DNA from 3 places in the Pseudomonas sp. HOU2 genome. Region 3 is predicted to be linked to each of the others. Evidence: predicted binding sites of a transcription regulator. Region 3 holds the regulator's gene; each other region holds the start of a gene.
What was found. Region 3 encodes sigma-54, which starts transcription at its own class of promoters, with help from an activator protein. Its sites were predicted from a motif close to ANTGGCATNNANNTTGCTNT; they were not measured.
Positions count from the first base shown of each region.

Region 1: a site for sigma-54 is predicted at 1,400-1,419, ahead of flgB (flagellar basal body rod protein FlgB). Genes of this name have one in related genera too.
Region 2: a site for sigma-54 is predicted at 2,685-2,704, ahead of ABV589_RS23925 (circularly permuted type 2 ATP-grasp protein). Genes of this name have one in related genera too.

Region 1 covers NZ_CP160398.1:1,640,233-1,647,774, reverse strand. Annotated here, with positions in the region: gene ABV589_RS07375 (chemotaxis protein CheV) at 1-214, shown strand, start outside; gene cheR (protein-glutamate O-methyltransferase CheR) at 261-1,088, shown strand; gene flgB (flagellar basal body rod protein FlgB) at 1,460-1,867, shown strand; gene flgC (flagellar basal body rod protein FlgC) at 1,871-2,314, shown strand; gene flgD (flagellar hook assembly protein FlgD) at 2,330-3,055, shown strand; gene flgE (flagellar hook protein FlgE) at 3,086-4,417, shown strand; gene ABV589_RS07345 (ribonucleoside-diphosphate reductase subunit alpha) at 5,102-7,542, opposite strand, start outside.
Region 2 covers NZ_CP160398.1:5,261,152-5,268,693, reverse strand. Annotated here, with positions in the region: gene ABV589_RS23935 (transglutaminase family protein) at 1-283, opposite strand, end outside; gene ABV589_RS23930 (alpha-E domain-containing protein) at 280-1,230, opposite strand; gene ABV589_RS23925 (circularly permuted type 2 ATP-grasp protein) at 1,243-2,652, opposite strand; gene ABV589_RS23920 (ribonuclease E inhibitor RraB) at 3,147-3,494, opposite strand; gene ABV589_RS23915 (hypothetical protein) at 3,708-3,941, opposite strand; gene speE (polyamine aminopropyltransferase) at 4,198-5,073, opposite strand; gene ABV589_RS23905 (PLDc N-terminal domain-containing protein) at 5,311-5,502, opposite strand; gene ABV589_RS23900 (hypothetical protein) at 5,574-6,104, opposite strand; gene ABV589_RS23895 (ankyrin repeat domain-containing protein) at 6,319-6,837, opposite strand; gene ABV589_RS23890 (long-chain-acyl-CoA synthetase) at 6,935-7,542, opposite strand, start outside.
Region 3 covers NZ_CP160398.1:4,330,638-4,338,179, forward strand. Annotated here, with positions in the region: gene ABV589_RS19445 (ZIP family metal transporter) at 1-564, shown strand, start outside; gene ABV589_RS19450 (HPr family phosphocarrier protein) at 646-921, opposite strand; gene rapZ (RNase adapter RapZ) at 937-1,794, opposite strand; gene ptsN (PTS IIA-like nitrogen regulatory protein PtsN) at 1,797-2,261, opposite strand; gene raiA (ribosome-associated translation inhibitor RaiA) at 2,274-2,582, opposite strand; gene ABV589_RS19470 (RNA polymerase factor sigma-54) at 2,656-4,149, opposite strand; gene lptB (LPS export ABC transporter ATP-binding protein) at 4,337-5,062, opposite strand; gene lptA (lipopolysaccharide transport periplasmic protein LptA) at 5,062-5,607, opposite strand; gene lptC (LPS export ABC transporter periplasmic protein LptC) at 5,594-6,166, opposite strand; gene ABV589_RS19490 (HAD family hydrolase) at 6,175-6,699, opposite strand; gene ABV589_RS19495 (KpsF/GutQ family sugar-phosphate isomerase) at 6,699-7,542, opposite strand, start outside.

The DNA.
Region 1 (7,542 bases), 2.7 Mb from region 3:
GATGCCGGAGATGGACGGGTACACCCTGACGGCGGAGATCCGCAGCGACCCGCGCATGCAAAAGCTTCATATCATCCTGCATACTTCGTTGTCGGGGGTATTCAATCAGGCGATGGTCAAGAAAGTCGGTGCCGATGACTTCCTGGCCAAATTCCGTCCTGATGACCTGGCATCCCGGGTAGTCGACCGGATCAAAGCAGCAGATATCAGCTAGGGACCTTTTGTCCCTGGCGGTCAACACGATTTAAGAGGCGGCATCATTGTCTACGGGTAATTTGGATTTCGAACAATTCCGGGTCTTCCTGGAAAAAGCCTGTGGCATTTTGCTCGGTGAAAACAAGCAGTACCTGGTCTCGAGCCGTCTCAACAAACTGATGGAGCAGCAAGGCATCAAGTCCCTGGGTGAGCTGGTACAGCGCATCCAGACCCAGCCGCGCAGCGGTTTGCGCGAGCAGGTGGTCGATGCCATGACGACCAACGAAACCCTGTGGTTTCGTGACACCTATCCGTTTGAAGTCTTGAAGAACAAGGTGCTGCCCGAGGCGATCAAGGCCAGTCCCAACCAGCGTCTGCGGATCTGGTCGGCGGCGTGCTCGTCGGGGCAGGAACCGTATTCGCTGTCGATGTCGATCGATGAGTTCGAGCGCAGCAACCTCGGTCAGTTGAAGATGGGCGTGCAGATTGTTGCCACGGACTTGTCCGGCAGCATGCTGACCAACTGCAAGACCGGCGAGTACGACAGCCTGGCAATCGGTCGCGGTTTGTCCGCCGATCGTCTGCAGCGCTACTTCGACCCGAAAGGGCCGGGGCGCTGGGTGATCAAGGCGCCGATCAAGAACCGGGTGGAATTCCGTTCGTTCAACCTGCTCGACAGCTACGCGAGTCTGGGCAAGTTCGACATCGTGTTCTGCCGCAACGTGCTGATCTACTTCTCCGCCGAGGTGAAGAAAGACATCCTGTTGCGCATTCACAGCACGCTGAAGCCGGGCGGGTATCTGTTCCTTGGCGCTTCCGAAGCGCTGAACGGTTTGCCGGATCATTACCAGATGGTCCAGTGCAGCCCGGGGATCATCTACCAGGCGAAGTGATTGCATCGGCAACAGCAAAAAACGGCAGGCCCGCAAAGGCCTGCCGTTTTTTTGTGCCCGATGAATTTCTCCCTGACACCACAAATCCCTGTGGGAGCGGGCTTGCCCGCGATAGCGTCGTGTCAGTCGATTTAGATTAACCAGACATACCGCCATCGCGGGCAAGCCCGCTCCCACAGGGTTTCAGTGTTGGCTGATAGAAGGCAGTCAAGCGGCAGAAAAGCGGCATTCGGCGGAAACCGGTTGCCGCTTTTCTGGCATTGCCGCTTTGCCGATGCCCCGCAAAGCCCCGGTTTACGGGGGTTGTTCTGTTTGGCACGCGCCTTGCTAAAGCTCAGGTACGAAAAACCGGTCACCCGAAGGTTCCCGACATGAGCATCAGCTTCGATAAAGCGCTCGGCATTCACGAAAAGGCATTGGGCTTCCGCGCCCAGCGCGCTGAAGTGTTGGCCAACAACATCGCCAACGCCGATACCCCGAATTACAAGGCTCGGGATCTGGACTTCTCCAAAGTGCTTGAAGCACAGACCCAGAAGAACGCCAACGGCACCATTGCCCTGAACATGACCAACAGCCGTCACATCGAAGCTGAAGGCCTGGGCAATGGCGACGAGTCGCTGATGTATCGCACGCCGATGCAGCCTTCGATCGACCAGAACACCGTGGACGCTCAGCTTGAGCAGTCGAACTACGCGGAAAACGCAGTCGGCTTCCAGGCCAGCTTCACCCTGCTCAACAGCAAATTCAAAGGGCTGGTGTCAGCCCTGCGCGGAGAGTAATCCATGTCCCTGTCCAGCGTTTTCAACATTGCCGGCAGCGGCATGAGCGCACAAACCACGCGTCTGAACACCGTGGCTTCGAACATCGCCAACGCCGAAACCGTTTCGTCGAGCATCGATCAGACTTACCGCGCCCGTCACCCGGTGTTCGCCACCATGTTCCAGGGCGGCCAGAACACCGGCAGCAACTCGCTGTTCCAGAGCCAGGACGCCGCAGGGCAGGGCGTGCAGGTACTCGGCGTGGTCGAAGACCAGAGCAACCTCGAAGCGCGCTACGAGCCGAACCATCCGGCCGCTGATGCCAAGGGCTATGTCTACTACCCGAACGTCAACGTGGTGGAAGAAATGGCTGACATGATTTCCGCGAGCCGGTCGTTCCAGACCAACGCCGAAATGATGAACACCGCCAAAACCATGATGCAGAAGGTACTGACCCTCGGTCAGTAATAAGGGGCGACTGCCATGAGCGTTACCGATACCACCAGCAGCCTGAGCATGAATGACATCCTGGCGAACTCGTCGAAAAAGACCAGTTCGACCGCCGATGGCATTGCTTCGGCCACGAACAGCTCCACCGGCGGCCAGGCCCTGGGCAAGGACGCGTTCCTGCAACTGCTGGTTACCCAGTTGAAGAACCAGAATCCGCTCGACCCGCAGGACAACAGTGCCTTCGTCGCGCAGTTGGCGCAGTTCAGCAGCCTTGAGGGCATTACCACCCTCAACAGCACCGTCAGTTCGCTGGCCGGCAACTACAACTCCTCGCAAGCCTTGCAGGCGTCGTCGCTGGTCGGTCGCAACGTGATCGTGCAGACCAACAGCGTTCAGATGGACGACCCGAGCAAAGGCATGACCGGTTCGGTCACCGTTCCGTCGTCGATTGCCGGCGGCACGGTCACCATCACCGACAGCAGCGGTACGGCGATTCGCACCATCGACCTGGGCAGTCGCGCAGCCGGCAACGCGAGCTTCACCTGGGACGGCAAGGACAAGGACGGCAATCTGGTCAAGGCCGGCACTTATACCGTCAAGGCCAACGCATCGATCAATGGCACTTCCACCGACCTGGCGACCTACCTGCCAGCGACGGTCACCAGTGTCACGATCAGCCAGACCGGTGGCGAGCTGATGCTCAACCTGTCCGGCAAGGGCACCGTTGCCCTGTCCAAAGTACAAACCATTGGTATATAGAGCCGACTAACCGGCACAAAGGAGTGGAATATGTCTTTCAATATCGGCCTTAGCGGTCTCTATGCAGCCAACAAACAACTGGACGTGACCGGCAACAACATCGCCAACGTCGCGACCGCCGGTTTCAAATCGTCCCGTGCAGAATTCGAAGACGTCTACTCGGCCACTCGCCTGGGCAGCGGCAGCAAGGTCATCGGCAACGGTGTGCGCCTGGCCAACGTCTCCCAGCAGTTCACCCAGGGTGACATCAACAACACCGGCAACGTGTTGGACATGGGCATCAACGGTTCCGGTTTCTTCACCATGAGCAACAACGGCGCGATCACCTACACCCGTGCCGGTACGTTCAAGGTCGATAACAACGGCTTCATCACCAACACCGACTACACCTCGCGCCTGCAAGGTTATGGTGTGGATGCCAACGGCAAGATCATCAACGGCGTGTTGACCGACCTGAAGATCGACACTTCGAACCTGGCGCCGAAATCGACTTCGCTGGTGACTTCGTCCATCAACCTGAACTCGTCGGCACCCGTGATCGACGACACAGTGGCGGCAGGCAAGTTCGACCCGGCAAAACTCGAAACCTACACCAAGTCCTTCAGCACGCCTATCTATGACTCTCAGGGCAACTCGCACGTCATGGATCAGTACATGGTGAAAACCGGCCAAAACACCTGGAAAGTCTACACCCTGGTGGACGGGCGCAATCCAGATGCAACCGGCAGCGATCCAACCAAGACCGCCCCGACTGCTTCGACACTGACGTTCGACAGTTCGGGCAATCTCACTCAGGTCAGCACGCCTAACCCGGCAGATCCGACTAAGCCGATCATCAGCAGCGACTTGAAGCTGACCGGCTGGGTACCGGGTAAAGTGATTGACGGCACCTTCACGCCTAACGGCGCGTCTGCCAACGCCAATGGCGTGACCATTTCCATGGCCAAGACCACTCAGTTCAATGCTGATACCGCGCGTTCGATCCCGACTCAGGATGGTTATGCCACTGGCCAGATCACCAACCTGACCATCGACGGCACCGGTACGCTGTTCGCCAACTTCAGCAACAACCAGAGCAAGGCCATCGGCCAGGTTGCGCTGGCCAGCTTCACCAACGAACAAGGCCTGCAGGCGGTCGGCGGTACCAGCTGGAAAGAGACTTTCGCTTCGGGTATCCCGGGTTACGATGCACCGGAAACCGGTACCTTGGGTTCAATCGCTTCCAACTCGCTGGAAGAGTCGAACGTTAACCTGACCAACGAGCTGGTGGATCTGATCAAGGGCCAGAGCAACTATCAGGCGAACGCCAAGACCATTTCGACCCAGAGCACCATCATGCAGACCATCATTCAGATGACCTGATTGCGGTTTCTGGTTGTGCAAGGGAGCCCCTCTTTTTGAGGGGCTTTTTTGTGGACGGCTATCGGGTGGCGGTGGTTTTGATTGGGTGAATATCCGTTGCTTCGGATGCTGCGGCTGGCGGTTTCGCCCTTACGGCGAGTCACTTTTGCAGACGCCCAAAAGTAACCAAAACGCTGGGCCCCGGCGTACGGCCCTCGCTTAGGCTCGGGTTCCTTCGCTGCGGGATTCATCCGGGGGCATCGCCTACGGTTTGCTTCGCTGCACCTCCTCTCGATGTGTTTGGCTGCGCCAAACGGTCGCTGCGCTCCCACCCCCCGGATAAACCCCTCCACTCAGCCTGCCGACGGGGCCGGTACGGCAAGATCAAGAGCTGCAGCCGAGCTTGCGCTCATCCTGTTGAGTGGTGAAAAGCGGATGCGGTGGTCTGTTGATTTGTGTGGGAGCCAGCCTGCTGGCGATGGCGGCCTGCCAGATGTACTCATCCTCTGTAGGAGCTGCCGAAGGCTGCGATCTTTTGATCTTTGGCTGTAGCAGTAAAGATCAAAAGATCGCAGCCTCGTTCTACTCGACAGCTCCTACAAATAAATGGCGGACAAAAGAAAACCCCCGACAAACCAGAAGTCTGTCGGGGGTTTCTTTTGTCTGGAAGAATCAGGCGTCTCGCGACGCCTGACCCGGCTCAGCTTATTGGCAAGCTTCGCAATCCGGCTCGTCGATCGCACAAGCCTTTGGCACTGGCGCCGGACCTGCCGGAGCTGCCAGAACCGAATCGTCGCCGTGGTTGCCGCCGCTGGAAACAGCGTTCAGCTTGCCGGTGTTGATGGTCGACTTCTCGGTGCTGGTCGCGGCCAGGGCACGGAGGTAGTAGGTGGTTTTCAGACCACGGTACCAGGCCATGCGGTAGGTCACGTCGAGCTTCTTGCCCGATGCGCCGGCGATGTACAGGTTCAGCGACTGGGCCTGGTCGATCCACTTCTGACGACGGCTGGCGGCGTCAACGATCCACTTGGTATCCACTTCGAACGCGGTCGCGTAGAGCTCTTTGAGTTCTTGCGGGATGCGCTCGATCTGCTGCACCGAACCGTCGTAGTACTTCAGGTCGTTGATCATGACCGAGTCCCACAGACCGCGTGCCTTGAGGTCGCGAACCAGGTACGGGTTGATCACGGTGAATTCGCCCGACAGGTTCGATTTCACATACAGGTTCTGGTAGGTCGGTTCGATCGACTGCGATACGCCGGTGATGTTGGCGATGGTCGCGGTCGGTGCGATGGCCATGATGTTGGAGTTACGAATGCCTTTCTGTACACGGGCGCGAACCGGTGCCCAGTCCAGGGTTTCGTTCAGGTCAACGTCGATGTACTTCTGGCCGCGTTGTTCGATCAGGATCTGTTGCGAATCCAGCGGCAGGATGCCTTTGGACCACAGCGAACCGTTGAAGGTCTCGTACGCGCCGCGCTCGTCAGCCAGGTCGCAGGACGCCTGGATCGCGTAGTAGCTGACCGCTTCCATCGACTTGTCGGCGAACTCGACGGCGGCGTCGGAACCGTAAGGAATGTGCTGCAGGTACAAAGCGTCCTGGAAGCCCATGATGCCCAGACCGACCGGACGGTGACGGAAGTTGGAGTTCTTCGCTTGCGGCACCGAGTAGTAGTTGATGTCGATCACGTTGTCGAGCATGCGCACGGCGGTGTTCACGGTGCGTTGCAGCTTGGCGGTGTCCAGCTTGCCGTCGACGATGTGGTTCGGCAGGTTGATCGAGCCCAGGTTGCAAACGGCGATCTCGTCCTTGTTGGTGTTCAAGGTGATCTCGGTGCACAGGTTCGAGCTGTGAACCACGCCGACGTGCTGCTGCGGGCTACGCAGGTTGCACGGGTCTTTGAAAGTCAGCCACGGGTGGCCGGTTTCGAACAGCATGGAGAGCATTTTGCGCCACAGGTCTTTGGCCTGGATGGTCTTGAACAGCTTGACCTTGCCCGGGTACTCGGTCAGGGCTTCGTAGTACTCGTAACGCTCTTCGAAGGCTTTACCGGTCAGGTCGTGCAGGTCCGGCACTTCGGAAGGCGAGAACAGGGTCCACTTGCCGTCATCGAAGACACGCTTCATGAACAGGTCAGGGATCCAGTTGGCGGTGTTCATGTCGTGGGTACGACGACGATCATCACCGGTGTTCTTGCGCAGTTCGATGAACTCTTCGATGTCCATGTGCCAGGTTTCCAGGTAGGCACACACAGCGCCTTTGCGCTTGCCGCCCTGGTTAACGGCTACGGCGGTGTCGTTCACTACTTTGAGGAACGGAACCACGCCCTGCGACTTGCCGTTGGTGCCCTTGATGTACGAACCCAGTGCACGAACCGGCGTCCAGTCGTTGCCCAGGCCGCCAGCGAATTTGGACAACATGGCGTTGTCGTGGATCGCGTGGTAGATGCCCGACAGGTCATCCGGAACGGTGGTCAGGTAGCAGCTCGACAGCTGTGGACGTAGGGTACCGGCGTTGAACAGGGTCGGAGTCGAAGCCATGTAGTCGAAGGACGACAGCAGGTTGTAGAACTCGATCGCACGGTCTTCTTTCTGCTTCTCTTCGATCGCCAGGCCCATGGCCACGCGCATGAAGAAGATCTGCGGCAGTTCGAAACGCACGCCATCCTTGTGGATGAAGTAACGGTCGTACAGGGTCTGCAGGCCCAGGTAGGTGAATTGCTGATCGCGCTCGTGGTTGATCGCCTTGCCCAGTTTTTCCAGGTCGAAGGTGGCCAGCACAGGGTTCAGCAGTTCGAACTCGATACCTTTGGCGATGTAAGCCGGCAGCGCCTTGGCGTACAGGTCGGCCATTTCGTGGTGAGTGGCGCTTTCGGCCACTTCGAGGAAGCCCAGGCCTTCGGCGCGCAGGGTGTCCATCAGCAGGCGGGCGGTGACGAACGAGTAGTTCGGCTCACGTTCAACCAGCGTACGCGCGGTCATCACCAGTGCGGTGTTGACGTCGTTCAGGGCCACGCCGTCATACAGGTTTTTCAGGGTTTCGCGCTGGATCAGGTCGCCATCGACTTCAGCCAGGCCTTCGCAGGCTTCGGTGACGATGGTGTTCAGGCGGCCCATGTCCAGCGGCGCGAGGCTGCCGTCGGCAC
Region 2 (7,542 bases), 930 kb from region 3:
GCAGCGCCGACTGGCTCTCATGCTCAGCCTCGCGCAATTCGTCGATATCGACCTGGCCACGGGCGCCGATAATGATCGCTTCGTGCGGTTCGTCCATGGTCAGCACATGCAGGATGTTGCCGAACGGATCGAGCTGGGCGCGCACCGGACGCGGCAGGTCGAGCTGCCAGCTCAACACGTGCTGACGCTCGCTGTCGTGCGGGGTCAGGCGCAGATACTGGATGCTCGCCCGCACCTGATCTTCATAGTGATAGGTGGTCTCGTGGCTAATGGAAAGTCTCATGCAGCCTCCAGGTATGAACTGTGAATCGCGTTGCCCAGCTGGCGCACCAGCGGGATGAATTCGGTGAGCCAGGCGTGCAGGCCTTCAGCGAGGATTTCGTTGATGCCGGTGTAGCGCAGGCGTGCGTCCATCTCAGCAGCGAGGCGCTGTGCCGGACGGCCATTGGCACCCGGTAACTGGGCGAGGATCTGGTCGATTTCCTCGGTGCAGGCGCGCAGCGAGCGCGGTACATCGGCGCGCAACAGCAGCAGCTCGGCGACATGCCGGGCGCCGGGGGCGTCGCGGTAGATCTCGGTGTAGGCCTCGAACGATGACAGCGCTCGCAACAGCGCACTCCACTGGTAATAGGCGTGGGCGGTGCCGTCGCTGACCGCTTCTGCCTGATCGCCAGCCATTTCATAGCGCGCATCGAGCAGGCGCAGCGTGTTGTCAGCACGCTCGATGAACGTCCCCAGACGAATGAAACGGAACGCATCGTTGCGCATGATCGTGCCGTAGGACGCGCCCCGGAACAGGTGCGAACGTTCCTTGATCCACTCGCAGAAGCGGCTCATGCCGTAGCGGCTGAGGCCTTGCTCGGCAATGCCGCGAATCTCCAGCCAGGTGGCGTTGATGTTCTCCCACATGTCCGCGGTGATGCGCCCGCGCACCGCATGCGCACTGGCGCGCGCTGCGCCGAGGCAGCTGTAGATGCTCGCCGGGTTGGCTGCGTCAAGGGCGAAGAAATGCAGCAGGCGTTCGGCATGCAGTTCGCCGTGACGCTCCAGGTAATCGTCGAGGGTGCCGGTGATCAACAGCGGCATGGCCAGTTCGTGCAAACCGTCGCCGCGACCGTCCTGCGGCATCAGCGACAGCGAATAGCTGACATCGAGCATCCGTGCGAGGTTTTCCGCCCGCTCCAGGTAACGCGACATCCAGTACAGATCCGAGGCAGTTCTACTTAACATGGCAAGCTTCCTTCAATCCTCGACCACCCAGGTGTCCTTGGTTCCGCCGCCCTGAGAGGAGTTCACCACCAGGGAGCCTTCACGCAGGGCGACACGGGTCAAACCGCCGGGCACAACCCGGGTTTCGCGGCCAGACAGTACAAACGGACGCAGGTCGATATGGCGCGGCGCAATGCCGTTTTCGACAAAGGTCGGACAGGTCGACAGCGACAGCGTCGGTTGCGCAATGTACGCGTGGGGCTTGGCCTTGATCCGCTCACGGAACGCATCGATCTGCGCCGTGGTTGACGCCGGCCCCACCAGCATTCCGTAACCGCCGGAGCCCTGGGTTTCCTTGACCACCAGATCCGCAAGATTGGCCAGTACATGGGACAGTTCCGAGGGGTTACGGCACTGCCAGGTCGGCACGTTCTTCAGGATCGGTTCTTCGTCGAGGTAGAAACGGATCATCTCGGTGACAAACGGGTACACAGATTTGTCGTCCGCCACGCCAGTACCGATGGCATTGGCCAGCACCACGTTGCCCGAGCGATAGGACGACAACAGCCCCGGCACACCGAGCATCGAGTCGGGGTTGAATGCCAGCGGATCGAGGAACGCGTCGTCGAGACGGCGGTAGATCACGTCCACCGCTTTCGGCCCGTCGGTGGTGCGCATGAAGACCTTGTCGTCGCGCACGAACAGGTCGGCACCCTCCACCAGTTCAACGCCCATTTCCCGTGCGAGGAAGGCATGTTCGAAGAACGCACTGTTGAAACGCCCCGGCGTCAGCACCACCACGCTCGGATCGTCGATCGGGCTGGAGCTTTTCAGCGTGTCGAGCAACAGGTTCGGATAGTGGTCGATGGGCGCGATGCGCTGGGCGGCGAACAGTTCGGGGAACAGGCGCATCATCATCTTGCGGTCTTCGAGCATGTAGCTCACGCCGCTCGGGGTGCGCAGGTTGTCTTCGAGCACGTAGTAGGTGCCGTCGCCATCGCGCACCAGATCGACGCCGGAAATGTGCGAATAGATATCGCGATGCAGATCCAGGCCCTGCATCGCCAACTGGTACTGCTCGTTGGCCAGCACCTGTTCGGCGGGGATGATCCCGGCCTTGATGATGCGCTGCTCGTGATAAAGGTCGGCGAGGAACATGTTCAACGCCTTGACCCGCTGGATGCAGCCGCGCTCGACGATCCGCCACTCGCTGGCGGGAATGCTGCGCGGAATGGTGTCGAATGGAATCAGGCGCTCGGTGCCCTGCTCATCGCCATAGAGCGTGAAGGTAATCCCGGCCCGGTGGAACAGCAGATCGGCCTCGCGTCGCCGTTGTGCCAGCAACTCGTCAGGCGTGTCCGCCAGCCAGCGGGCGAACTCGCGGTAATGCGGGCGGACCTGGCCGCCGGCATCGTACATTTCATCAAAATAGGTGCGGATCATGCCGTACTCCTTGTCACCCGGACCTACAGGCCTTCGCAAGGCCCGTGCCATCGGCATAAACGCTTTGATTTCAATCGCTTGGATAATCACGCCGCAAGCACCGCACCATTCCTGTGCGGCAAATGCCCCAAGCGGATTGCCCCCGCTTCATTGCGACGCATTGCATCGCCTATCACCAGCATAGTCAGAGTTGATTTCACTGCTTGCGCCGGGCTGCGGATAATCCGCGCATCCGCTGCAAACTTCCCACAAGGGAGGCTGCAGCCCACCTGATCCGGACTGCCCGTGCAGTCCCCGCAGGCCGTGACCCTGACCGGTTTCCTCTCCTTATCGGTCTTCCCTTTCAGCCACCCTCTCCGGTGGCTTTTTTTTGCCTTTCTGAAATGTTTTGAAAGCAAAAGCAAAAGATCGCAGCCTCCGGCAGCTCCTACCAATCACCTGTAGGAGTTGCCGAAGGCTGCGATCTTTTGACTTTAAAAAAGCTAAACCAGAGATCAGTTCAGACGATGGCGGTTGCGCACCTCCTGCTTGACGCCCCAGCCTTCGATGATGCCGCCCAGCGGCTCGACCACGGCAGAGAAGCCCTGCTCGAAATCGCCAATGTCGTCATAGGTCGCGTACATCACTTTGCTCAATTCCAGCGACCAGGCGCCATCGTCGCGCGCACTGACCTGGGCATTGATGGATTCACCACGAAATTTGCCTGCCGCCCTGCGCGCCCGCTCCTCGTCCGGGAAAATGGCGTAGAACTCGATGGGATGGAATCGGGAAAAGTCGAAACCGCCTTCTTTCATGCGGCGCAGAACATTGCTGCTGATGTCTTCTTGATAGGCTGTGCTCATGAATCGTCCCCCTCGGATAGATGGATAGACTTTCCGTATTCCCGCCCCGGGCCTTACAGGCCAAAAGTACATCGGCAAACGGGTTGCCGGCGGGAAACAAGCATGTAGCTGACAAGACCAGACCTTAGCGATCGTTTCGCTGATCTCGCTTGCAGATTAGCCCCAAGGTAGAGCTGCTGCCAAGGCCTGGTTGCTTCGGATGAAAGGAAGTTTTCAGATTGGAGTGATGCTGCGGATTTCGATGCTGTTCTGGGTTTTCAGGCTTTTCGCCCCGGCGTCGGGGGTGCGCCCTTCCAGATCGTTCAGATCCAGTTCGGCGGCCACGGGCAGAAGCCGTTCCTTGATCAGGCGTGCAGCCTCGTCGTCGCTGGGGCATTCCGCGCGCTCGAACACCTCATCGACAATTTCACCATGATCGTCCACGAAAGTGACTTTCCACTTTTGCATCGGTGCCTCCTCGATCAAACCCGCAAATGGGCTTACATCTATCTCGACTTTTGGCGAGATTGATCGTTCAAAAGGATTGCGGCGCACGAACATGAAAAAAACATCATTTTCATGACTGGAAAAATTTTGTGCCGAGGGAGCTTGCTCCCGCTGGGCTGCGAAGCGGCCCCAAAATATTTAGAAATCGCAGATTTTGTGAGTGCTGCGCACTCAAGCGGGAGCAAGCTCCCTCGCCACAAGGAATCCATCGACCTGGTCAGTCGTTGCTGGGCTTGTTGATCGCCTGCAGCACGTACTGTGGCAGCGCGAATGCGCCGATGTGGATTTCCGGGTTGTAGTAGCGAGTGACGATGCCGCTGCCGATGAAGCGCTGTTGCAGGGTTTCACGGCTCAGCTTGCGGTAGGCCGGGTTGGTCGAGCCCCAGGCGAAGGTCATCGAACCGCCGATGTAGGTCGGCACGGCCGCCTGATAGAAGTGCCAGTCCGGGAACAGGCTGCGCAGGCGGCCGGCGGTGGTCTTGACTTCATCGATCTGCATGAACGGCGTGCCGTTCTGGGTCACGAGGATCCCGCCTTCGTTCAGGCAACGGTGGCAGGCCTGGTAGAAGTTCTCCGAGAACAGCACTTCGCCCGGGCCGATCGGGTCGGTGGAGTCGGAGATGATTACGTCGAATTTTTCCGTGGTGGTGGCAACAAAACGCATGCCGTCGTCGATCACTAGGTTCAGCCGTGGGTCGTCGTAGGCGCCCTTGGAGTGGTTCGGCAGGAATTCCTTGCACATGTCGACCACAGTACCGTCGATCTCGACCATGGTGATGTGCTCGACGCTGGCGTGCTTGGTCACTTCGCGCAGCATGCCGCCGTCGCCGCCGCCGATGATCAGCACGCGCTTGGCGGTGCCGTGGGCGAGGATCGGCACGTGGGTGAGCATTTCGTGGTAGATGAATTCATCGGCTTCGGTGGTCTGGATCACGCCGTCCAGCGCCATTACCCGACCCATGCGCGGGTTCTGGAAGATCACCAGGTGCTGGTGTTCGGTGCGCACTTCGTGCAGCAGTTTTTCCATGCGAAAACGCTGGCCGTAGCCTTCGTAGAGGGTTTCCAGGTACTCGCTGGTCTTGGTGACGGTCATGGTCAAGTGCTCCGATGAATGCGCGGGCGTCGATCGTGGGGACGATTGCCCGGGAAAGGCGCGCATTCTACGTTGCCGAAGATGACAGGTCGAACCTCTGTTCATCGGCAATCCGCATAACCTTGTGGGAGCTGGCTTGCCAGCGATGCAATCAACGCGGTCTGTCAGTGAATCCGCTGCGATGCTATCGCTGGCAAGCCAGCTCCCACAGGTTATGGGGTACTTTCAAAGTTGTGGTCAGACCCGCACGTTGCCCCGTGGCCCGGCGATCGCCCAGATGATCAGGCCCAGTACCGGCAGGAGGATGATCAGCAGGACCCAGAGGATTTTCATCCCGGTCTCGGCGCCGCTTTTCAGTACGTTGATGATGGCCCAGATGTCGAGGGCAAGAATGATCAGGCCAATCAGACCGTTGAACGTGGAACCCATGGTGTCGCTCCAGAATAGTGGCATGCACTTTTAGGATAGACGGTCGCGCGCAGGGTTCCCTTTTATTGCGTTCAGACGTGAACGGCGACCTTCAGCGCTTCCAGCGAAGGCGCCGCAGCGATGCCGACTTCGGCGCACAGTTCCAGCACGCGCGGCACGTCATTGCCGTAGACCAGCACCACTTGCAGCTCGTCGTCGAGCAACTGGCTGAAGTTCATCAGCGTGTAACCGCCGTTTTCCTTGTTCAGGCTGCTCATCTGCACCTGGATGCGGTTGAGTGCGGTCAGCGCTTCGGTCTTGGCCAGTTGCTTGGGCTTGAGGTTGAAATCCACGCCCGGACCGAACGAGGCGACGATCTGCGCGAACAGGTCAGCGTAGGTATCAGCCTGGAACAGCACGGTTTCCGGCAGGCTGCCGACCACCACCCACTCGCCCAGCGGGATCGGGAAGCTGTCGTCGTAGTTGATGTCCGGGTTGGCCGCCAGGAAGGCATCGGCATCAGCGTAGGCCTGCGCCGCTTCGTCGGCCACGTTCAGGATCTCGTCCTCGCCCATGCAGCCGGAGCTGATTTTGCTGATGAGTTCGACGAGGGCGGCTTTCATGAGGGTAGATCCTGTGGAAGGTTGAATTTGAGGGCGCGGAGGATAGCGCATTGCAGCCTCAGGCTGCACACAGAACAACTGTGGCGAGGGAGCTTGCTCCCGCTGGGGCGCGAAGCGGCCCCAAACAGTGATTTCACCATTTTTACCAGCGCTGCGCACTGGAGCGGGAGCAAGCTCCCTCGCCACAGGATTCACATCAACTGGAGAATCGAGTTCAGGCCAGCAATTTTTCCAGCTGCGCCGTGGTATCGACCGCGCCCATGGTGCGGGCCGCGTCCAGCGCGGTGACGCCATTGGCATCCTTGGCTTGCGGATTCGCACCTTTGCCGATCAGGTAATCAACGATTTCAACACGGTTGAACATCGCCGCCATCATCAACGCGGTACGACCATCGAAGGACGAACCTTCAATCTCCGCGCCCGCCTCCACCAACGCCTTGACCACCGCAAGGTCACCTTTGAACGCGGCACCGGCAATCGGGCTCTGGCCATTACCGTTGCGCATTTCCGGATCGGCCTTGTGCTTGAGCAGCACCTGTACCGCATCGACGTGACCGTAGTAGCTGGCGAGCATCAGCAGGGTGTCGCCCTTGCTGTTTTTCAGGTTGACCGGCAAACCGGCGCTGATCAGCCGATCAAGCATCAGCGCATCACCTTCGCGCGCCTTGTTGAACACCTGCTCGGTGAATTCGGCAGCTTCTTCAGGGGTCATCTGGCGGCTTTGGTCAGACATGGGGCAACTCCACTTTCGGTTATTCGCAAAGCCGACAGTTTCCCGAGCGCGACCATAGCTGTCACCCCCTTTTTCTCAAGTCGTGCCATAGCCAACCTCAATAACGATATTTGCCCTGATGAATATCGGCCAGAACTGCGTCCGTCACCTGCACGTAAGTCTGGGTGCCGGGCAACCACGCGTAGATCGGGTCATCGCCCGTCTGGCCGGGGTCGAAGCCTTCGTTTTTCAAGCGGGTCTTCTGGTATTTGAAGGTTCCGGTGGTTTCCATTTTCACCTTCACCCGCAGGAACAGCGGTACCGCATAGGCCGGCATGCGCTGACGGGCGAATGCGAGCAATTCGGTGAAATCCAGGGTCGCCAGTGACTCGGCGGGCGTGATTGCCGCCATGCCGGCACGACCATTGGTGTTACGCACTTCGACACCGTAGGCGACGGCCTCGGAGATATGCGGGTGCTGCAGCAACAGGTTTTCCACTTCAGTGGTCGAGACGTTTTCGCCCTTCCAGCGATAGGTGTCGCCGAGGCGATCGACGAACTGCGCGTGGCCGAAACCGATATTGCGCAGCAAGTCGCCGGTGTTGAAGAAGCGGTCGCCCTTGCTGAACACATCGTGCAATACCACCTTGGCGGTTTTCTGCGGATCGGTGTAACCGTCCAGCGGGGCTTTTTCGTCGATCCGCGCCAGCAACAGACCCTGCTCGC
Region 3 (7,542 bases):
TGGGCCGCCAGCGGTCTGATCTGCTTCGGCATCATGCTCGGTGCATTCGCTCTGTATCTGGTGGATCTGAAACTGTCCGGCGCCTCACCGGAAATGCTCGTCGGTACCCCCGATCACCCGGTGATCCCGCCAAGGATCTGGTTGTTCGTCTTCGCCATCATTGCTCACAACATCCCCGAAGGCATGGCGGTGGGGGTGTCTGCTGGCGGCGGCATGCCGGATGCCGACAGTCTGGCGATGGGCATCGCCTTGCAGGATGTGCCGGAGGGACTGGTGATTGCGCTGGTGTTGGCCGGGGCGGGGATGTCGCGGGTCAGGGCATTCTTGATCGGTGCGGCGTCAGGGCTGGTCGAGCCGGTGTTTGCACTTCTGTGCGCGTGGCTGGTCAGTCTGGCGGAGCTGTTATTGCCGTTGGGGCTGGCGCTGGCGGCGGGGGCGATGTTGTTGGTGGTGACGCATGAGGTCATCCCGGAATCGCGCCGCCATGGGCATGACAAGCTGGCCAGCCTAGGCTTGCTGATCGGCTTCTGTCTGATGATGGTGATGGATACCGCATTGGGCTGAAAAAAGATCGCAGCCTTCGGCAACTCCTACATTGGAATGCGTTCACTGTAGGAGCTGCCGCAGGCTGCGATCTTTTAACGTTCAACCGCCTTCATCGAAGTAGTTGTTGATCAACGCCACCAGCGCATCCAGCGCTTCCTGTTCCTGATGGCCTTCGGTACTCAGATATATTTTGGTGCCTTTACCGGCGGCGAGCATCATCATCGCCATGATGCTTTTGCCATCCACCGTGGTTTCCGGTGTGCGACCCACTCTGATCGTGCAATCCGGGAACTGCCCCGCCACCCCGACGAACTTGGCCGACGCCCGGGCATGCAGGCCCAGTTTATTGATGATTTCGATTTCCAGAGCAGGCATCGCGGTGTGAATCCTTTAAGTGAGGTCGCGGTGGCGAACCTGGACGTTCTTCAGGGTTTTCTGCAGGGCCTGACCCAGGCGTTCGGTCAGGTAAACGGAGCGGTGATGTCCGCCAGTGCAGCCAATGGCAATGGTGACATAGGCGCGATTGCTCGCCGCAAAGCGCGGCAACCATTTATTCAGGTAGCCGTAGATGTCCTGGAACATCTCTTCGACCTCAGGCTGCGTCGCCAGATACTCGGCGACCGGTGCGTCGAGTCCGGATTGCGCGCGCAATTCAGGCTTCCAGTACGGATTGGGCAGGCAGCGCACGTCGAACACCAGATCCGCGTCCACCGGCATGCCGCGCTTGAAACCGAACGATTCGACCAGAAATGCTGTCCCCGGCTCCGGCTGGTTCAGCAGGCGGAGTTTGATGGTGTCGCGCAACTGGTACAGATTCAGATTGGTGGTGTTGACCTTGAGATCGGCCAGGTCGGCAATCGGGCCGAGCAGGGCGGTTTCATCTTCGATCGCTTCGGCCAGTGAGCGGTTGGCGGTGCTCAGCGGGTGGCGACGGCGGGTTTCCGAGAAGCGTTTGAGCAAGGTTTCTTCGTCGGCATCCAGATACAGCACATCACACTGAATGTGTCGGGCGCGGACTTCTTCGAGCAACTCGGGGAAGCGTGACAAATGACTCGGCAGGTTTCGCGCATCGATCGACACAGCCACCAACGGCTGAGCCAGCTCGGTATGAATCAGGGCGCGTTCGGCGAGCTCCGGCAGCAGACCGGCCGGCAGGTTGTCGATGCAGTAGTAGCCGTTGTCCTCAAGAACATTCAGGGCGGTACTTTTACCCGAGCCGGAGCGGCCGCTGACGATGATCAAACGCATGATTAGTGACCGTTCTGCTCGCTCAGGACGACCTGATACAAGGCTTCATTGCTCGGTGCGCTACGCAGTTTTTCGCGCACTTCCTTGCGGTCGAGCATGCTGGCGATCTGGCGCAGTAATTCCAGGTGAGCATCGGTGGCGGCTTCCGGGACCAGCAGGACAAACAGCAGGTCAACCGGTGCGCCGTCGATTGCATCGAAATCGATGGGCGCTTCAAGGTGCATCAAAGCGCTGATAGGCGCTTCGCAGCCTTTGAGGCGGCAGTGGGGGATGGCGATGCCGTTGCCGAAACCGGTGGAACCGAGTTTCTCACGGGCGATCAGCGCTTCGAAGACATCTTGCATCTCCAGATCCGGCACTTCGCGGGCGATCAGGTTGGCAATCTGTTCGAGGGCTTTCTTTTTACTGCCGCCCGGCACGTTCACCAGGGAACGGCCGGGGGTCAGGATACTTTCAAGTCGGATCATGGGTTGGGGGTGTTAACGACCTGTCGCGCCCTGAAGGAGGCTCTGGGTCTTTTCCTTATGCTTTTTGAGTTGGCGATCCAGCTTGTCGGTCAGTGAGTCGATCGCAGCGTACATGTCGGTATCTTCTGCGTTGGCGACCACTTCGCTGCCGGGGATATGCAAGGTGGCTTCGATTTTCTGCTTGAGCTTTTCGACGCACATCGTGACTTGCACGTTGGTGATCTTGTCGAAATGTCCCTCAAGCCTCTTGAGCTTCTGCTCAACGTATTCACGGAGAGGTTGGGTAACTTCCAGTTGGTGTCCACTGATGTTGACTTGCATACAGCTTCTCCTTCGTTGCCAGTGCATAAAGCGGCAGGCCGAACAGCCTGCCACTGGAACGCTGTAACGTGGCTTACATCAACCGCTTGCGTTCGCTCGAAGGCGCGATCCCTAGGGATTCACGGTACTTGGCGACGGTGCGGCGAGCCACCTGAATGCCTTGTGCCTCCAGTAAACCAGCGATCTTGCTGTCACTCAACGGCTTTTTCTGATTTTCCGCTGCAACCAGTTTTTTGATGATCGCGCGGATCGCCGTGGACGAGCATTCACCGCCTTCGGAGGTGCTTACATGGCTGGAGAAAAAGTATTTCAGTTCATAAATGCCCCGTGGGGTATGCATGAATTTCTGTGTGGTGACCCGGGAAATCGTCGATTCGTGCATGCCTACCGCTTCGGCGATGTCGTGCAGGACCAACGGCTTCATGGCTTCGTCGCCGTACTCCAGGAAACCGCGCTGATGCTCCACGATCTGGGTGGCCACTTTCATCAGGGTTTCGTTGCGGCTCTGCAGGCTCTTGATGAACCAGCGTGCTTCTTGCAACTGGTTGCGCATGAAGGTGTTGTCGGCGCTGGTGTCGGCGCGACGGACGAAGCCGGCGTACTGCGCGTTGACCCGCAAACGGGGCACCGACTCCTGATTCAATTCGACCAGCCAGCGCTCGTTGTCCTTGCGCACAATGACGTCGGGCACCACGTACTCGGCTTCGGTCGATTCGATCTGTGAGCCCGGGCGTGGATTGAGGCTTTGCACCAGTTCGATGACCTGACGCAGCTCGTCTTCCTTAAGCTTCATGCGCCGCATCAACTGGCTGTAGTCACGACTGCCGAGCAGATCGATGTAATCGCTGACCAGACGTTTGGCTTCGTTGAGCCACGGGGTCTTGGCCGAGAGCTGACGCAGTTGCAGCAACAGGCATTCGCCGAGGTTGCGCGCGCCGATGCCGGCGGGTTCGAACTGTTGAATGCGGTGCAGAACGGCCTCGATCTCGTCCAGCTCGATGTCGAGCTCCGGATCAAAGGCGTCGAGGATTTCTTCGAGGGTTTCGTCGAGGTAGCCCTGATTGTTGATGCAATCGATCAGGGTCACGGCGATCAGGCGGTCGGTGTCGGACATCGGCGCCAGGTTCAATTGCCACAGCAAATGGCTTTGCAGGCTTTCGCCGGCGGAGGTGCGGGTGGTGAAGTCCCACTCGTCGTCATCGCTGCTGGGCAGACTGCTGGCGCTGGTCTGGTAGACGTCTTCCCAAGCGGTATCAACGGGCAGTTCGTTAGGAATGCGCTCGTTCCATTCGCCATCTTCCAGGTTGTCCACCGTCGGGGCGGTTTCCTGATAGGAGGGTTCCTGAATGTCGGTGTTGGGTTTTTGTTCGGCGTTGTCGGCCAAAGGATCGGAGTTGTCGAAGTCGTCGCCTTCTTCCTGGCGTTCGAGCATCGGATTGGATTCCAGGGCCTCCTGGATTTCCTGTTGCAGGTCCAGGGTCGACAATTGGAGCAGGCGGATGGCCTGTTGCAGCTGCGGTGTCATCGTCAGCTGCTGGCCCATTCTCAAGACTAGCGATGGTTTCATGGCAGGGGCTTAACACCTTATTCGCCGGCGCGCATGCGCCATCCACTACAGGGCGCCGGAGCGCCAAACTTAAGCAAATTATATGCCTGAAACTGTCGTGTTTGCCTAGAGCGCTGTAACAATTAAAGCGTATTAAATCCTGCTTGAATCGATACAGCGCCCGGGCGGCTCACCGGGCACTATTCGCTTAGAGGCGGAACTCGTGGCCCAGGTACACTTCCTTCACCAGATCGTTGGCAAGGATGGTCGCCGCATCGCCTTCGGCGATCAGTTGACCGTCGTTGACAATGTAGGCGGTTTCGCAGATATCCAGGGTCTCACGCACGTTGTGGTCGGTGATCAGTACACCGATGCCCTTGGCCTTGAGGTGGTGGATGATCTGCTTGATGTCGCCAACCGAAATCGGGTCGACACCGGCGAACGGTTCGTCGAGCAGGATGAATTTCGGTGCGGTCGCCAGGGCGCGGGCGATTTCCACCCGGCGGCGTTCACCACCGGACAGGCTCATGCCGAGGTTGTCGCGGATGTGGCTGATGTGGAACTCCTGCAGCAGGCTTTCCAGTTCCTTGCGACGACCGGCCTTGTCGAGTTCCGTGCGGGTTTCGAGGATGGCCATGATGTTATCGGCCACCGACAGTTTGCGGAAGATCGATGCTTCTTGCGGCAGATAGCCGATACCGGCCTTGGCACGACCGTGCATCGGCTGATGGCTGACGTCCAGATCATCGATCAGCACGCGACCCTGATCGGCCTGCACCAGACCGACGATCATATAGAAGCAGGTGGTCTTGCCGGCGCCGTTCGGGCCGAGCAGGCCAACGATCTGGCCGCTGTCGATCGACAGGCTGACGTCGCGCACAACCTGGCGGCTTTTATAGGCCTTGGCCAGGTGTTGGGCTTTCAGAGTTGCCATTACTGGGTCTTCTCGTCGGTTTTCTTCTTCGGCTGGATCACCATGTCGATGCGCGGACGCGCTTCGGTGACTTTGCTACCGGTAGCGCGACCGGCACTGGCCAGCTTCTTCACTGTGTCATAGACGATTTTCTCGCCCTGAGTGGTGTTGTTGTCCTTGTCGACAACCTTGGCCTTGTCGATCAGCACGACGCGGTTTTGCGCGGCGTGGTACTGGATCGTCACGCCCCAGCCTTGTACCGGCTTTTTGTCGCCCTGAGTCTGCAACTGCTCGAAGTAGGCAAGGTTGCCCACCGAGGTCACCACGTCGATATCACCGGTCGGGGTACGGGTGATGGTCACCGTATTGCCCTTAACGATCATCGAACCCTGGGTGATGATCACGTCACCTTTATAGGTGGCGATGCCATTCTTGTCGTCCAGTTGGGCGTCGTCGGCCTGAATGCGGATAGGTTGCTGCTGATCGTTCGGCAGAGCCCAGGCGCTCACGCTTCCCAGTGCTGCGCCCAGACTGAGCAAAATAGGGAGGGTTTTAACGAGCCTCATACTGTCCTCTTACGTTCGATTGCAGGTGTATCCTGCTGTCCTTCAAATACGCCTTCATTCCCACGCCAGTCGATACACCGCCAGCGCCGTCGATTCTAACGGGTTGCTCGGTCTGCGCATATTGCTGCTGAGGGAACACCGTCATGCGTGTGCTGGTGATCAGGGTGTCGCGGTTCTTTTCATCGGTGCGCTTGATGCGTACCGAGTCGATCAATTCTACCTGCGTTCCGTCCGGATTCACTTCGCCGCGCTCGCTGGTCACGTGCCATGGAAACTCGGTGCCGCGATACATGTTGAGGTCCGGTTTGGTGACCAGCGTCACGTCTGTGGCCTTCAGGTGTTCGGCCTTGTCCGAAGTCATTTCGTACTGCACTTTGCCGTCCGGCAGGTATTGCAGGGTATGCGTGTTGGTGGCGTACCAGTCGATTGCAGTGTCTTCGACCTTGACCGCAGGTTTGTCGAGGAACCGTTCCGGACTGATGTTCCAGTAGCCGACCGCCGCAAACATGGCAGCGATACAGCCGAACAGCAGGAAGTTGCGAAATTTTTTGCTAAACATGGTCTGGCTCACAGGTACGCGGCGTTGGCCGCATCGAGGCGGCCCTGGGCGCGCAGGATCAATTCGCAGAATTCACGGGCGGCACCTTCGCCACCGCGGGCCCGAGTGACGCCATGGGCGTGTTCGCGCACGAAATCGGCGGCATTGGCGACGGCCATGCCCAGGCCTACGCGGCGGATCACCGGCAGGTCAGGCAAATCGTCACCGAGGTAGGCGACCTGTTCATAGCTTAGGCCCAGTTGCGCCAGTAGACCGTCCAGAACCACCAATTTGTCTTCGCGGCCCTGAAACAGGTGCGGGATGCCGAGGTTCTTCGCCCGGCGTTCAACCACCGGCGTCTTGCGGCCGCTGATGATGGCGGTTTCGACACCGGCATTCATCAGCATCTTGATGCCCTGGCCGTCGAGGGTGTTGAAGGTCTTGAATTCGCTGCCGTCTTCGAGGAAGTACAGGCGCCCGTCGGTGAGAACGCCGTCGACGTCGAACACCGCCAGTTTGATCGCTTTGCCGCGTTGCAGCAGATCGGTGGTCATTACATCACTCCTGCACGCAGCAGATCGGAGAGGTTGAAGGCGCCGATCGGGCGATCTTCTTCGTCCACGACCACCAGTGCGTTGATTCGGTGGTCTTCCATGATTTTCAGCGCTTCGGCGGCGAGCATCTCGGGCCGTGCGGTCTTGCCGTGTGCGGTCATGACCTGGTCAATGGTGGCGCTGCGGATGTCGATGCTGCGATCCAGGGTGCGGCGCAAATCGCCGTCGGTGAAGATCCCGGCCAGCTTGCCATCGGCTTCAACGATCGCGGTCATGCCCAGACCCTTGCGGGTCATTTCCATCAGCGCGTCTTTGAGCAGGGTGCCGCGCTGCACTTGCGGCAGCTCTTGCCCGGCATGCATGACGTTTTCCACTTTCAGCAGCAGGCGTCGACCCAGAGCGCCGCCCGGGTGCGAAAAAGCAAAATCTTCGGCAGTGAAACCGCGCGCTTCCAGCAGCGCCACCGCCAGGGCATCACCCATGACCAGCGCCGCAGTGGTCGAGGAGGTCGGTGCCAGGTTCAGCGGGCAGGCTTCGTGCTCGACGTGAACGTTGAGATTGACTTCGGCGGCCTTGGCAAGCGGCGACTGCGGATTGCCGGTGAGGCTGATCAACTGGATGCCGAGGCGCTTGATCAATGGCAGCAGGGTGACGATTTCGTTGGTCGAGCCGGAGTTGGAGAGGGCGAGGATCACGTCGTCGCGGGTGATCATGCCCATGTCGCCATGGCTGGCTTCGGCCGGGTGGACGAAAAATGCCGGGGTGCCGGTGCTGGCCAGGGTTGCGGCAATCTTGTTGCCGACGTGCCCGGATTTGCCCATGCCGACCACCACCACACGGCCT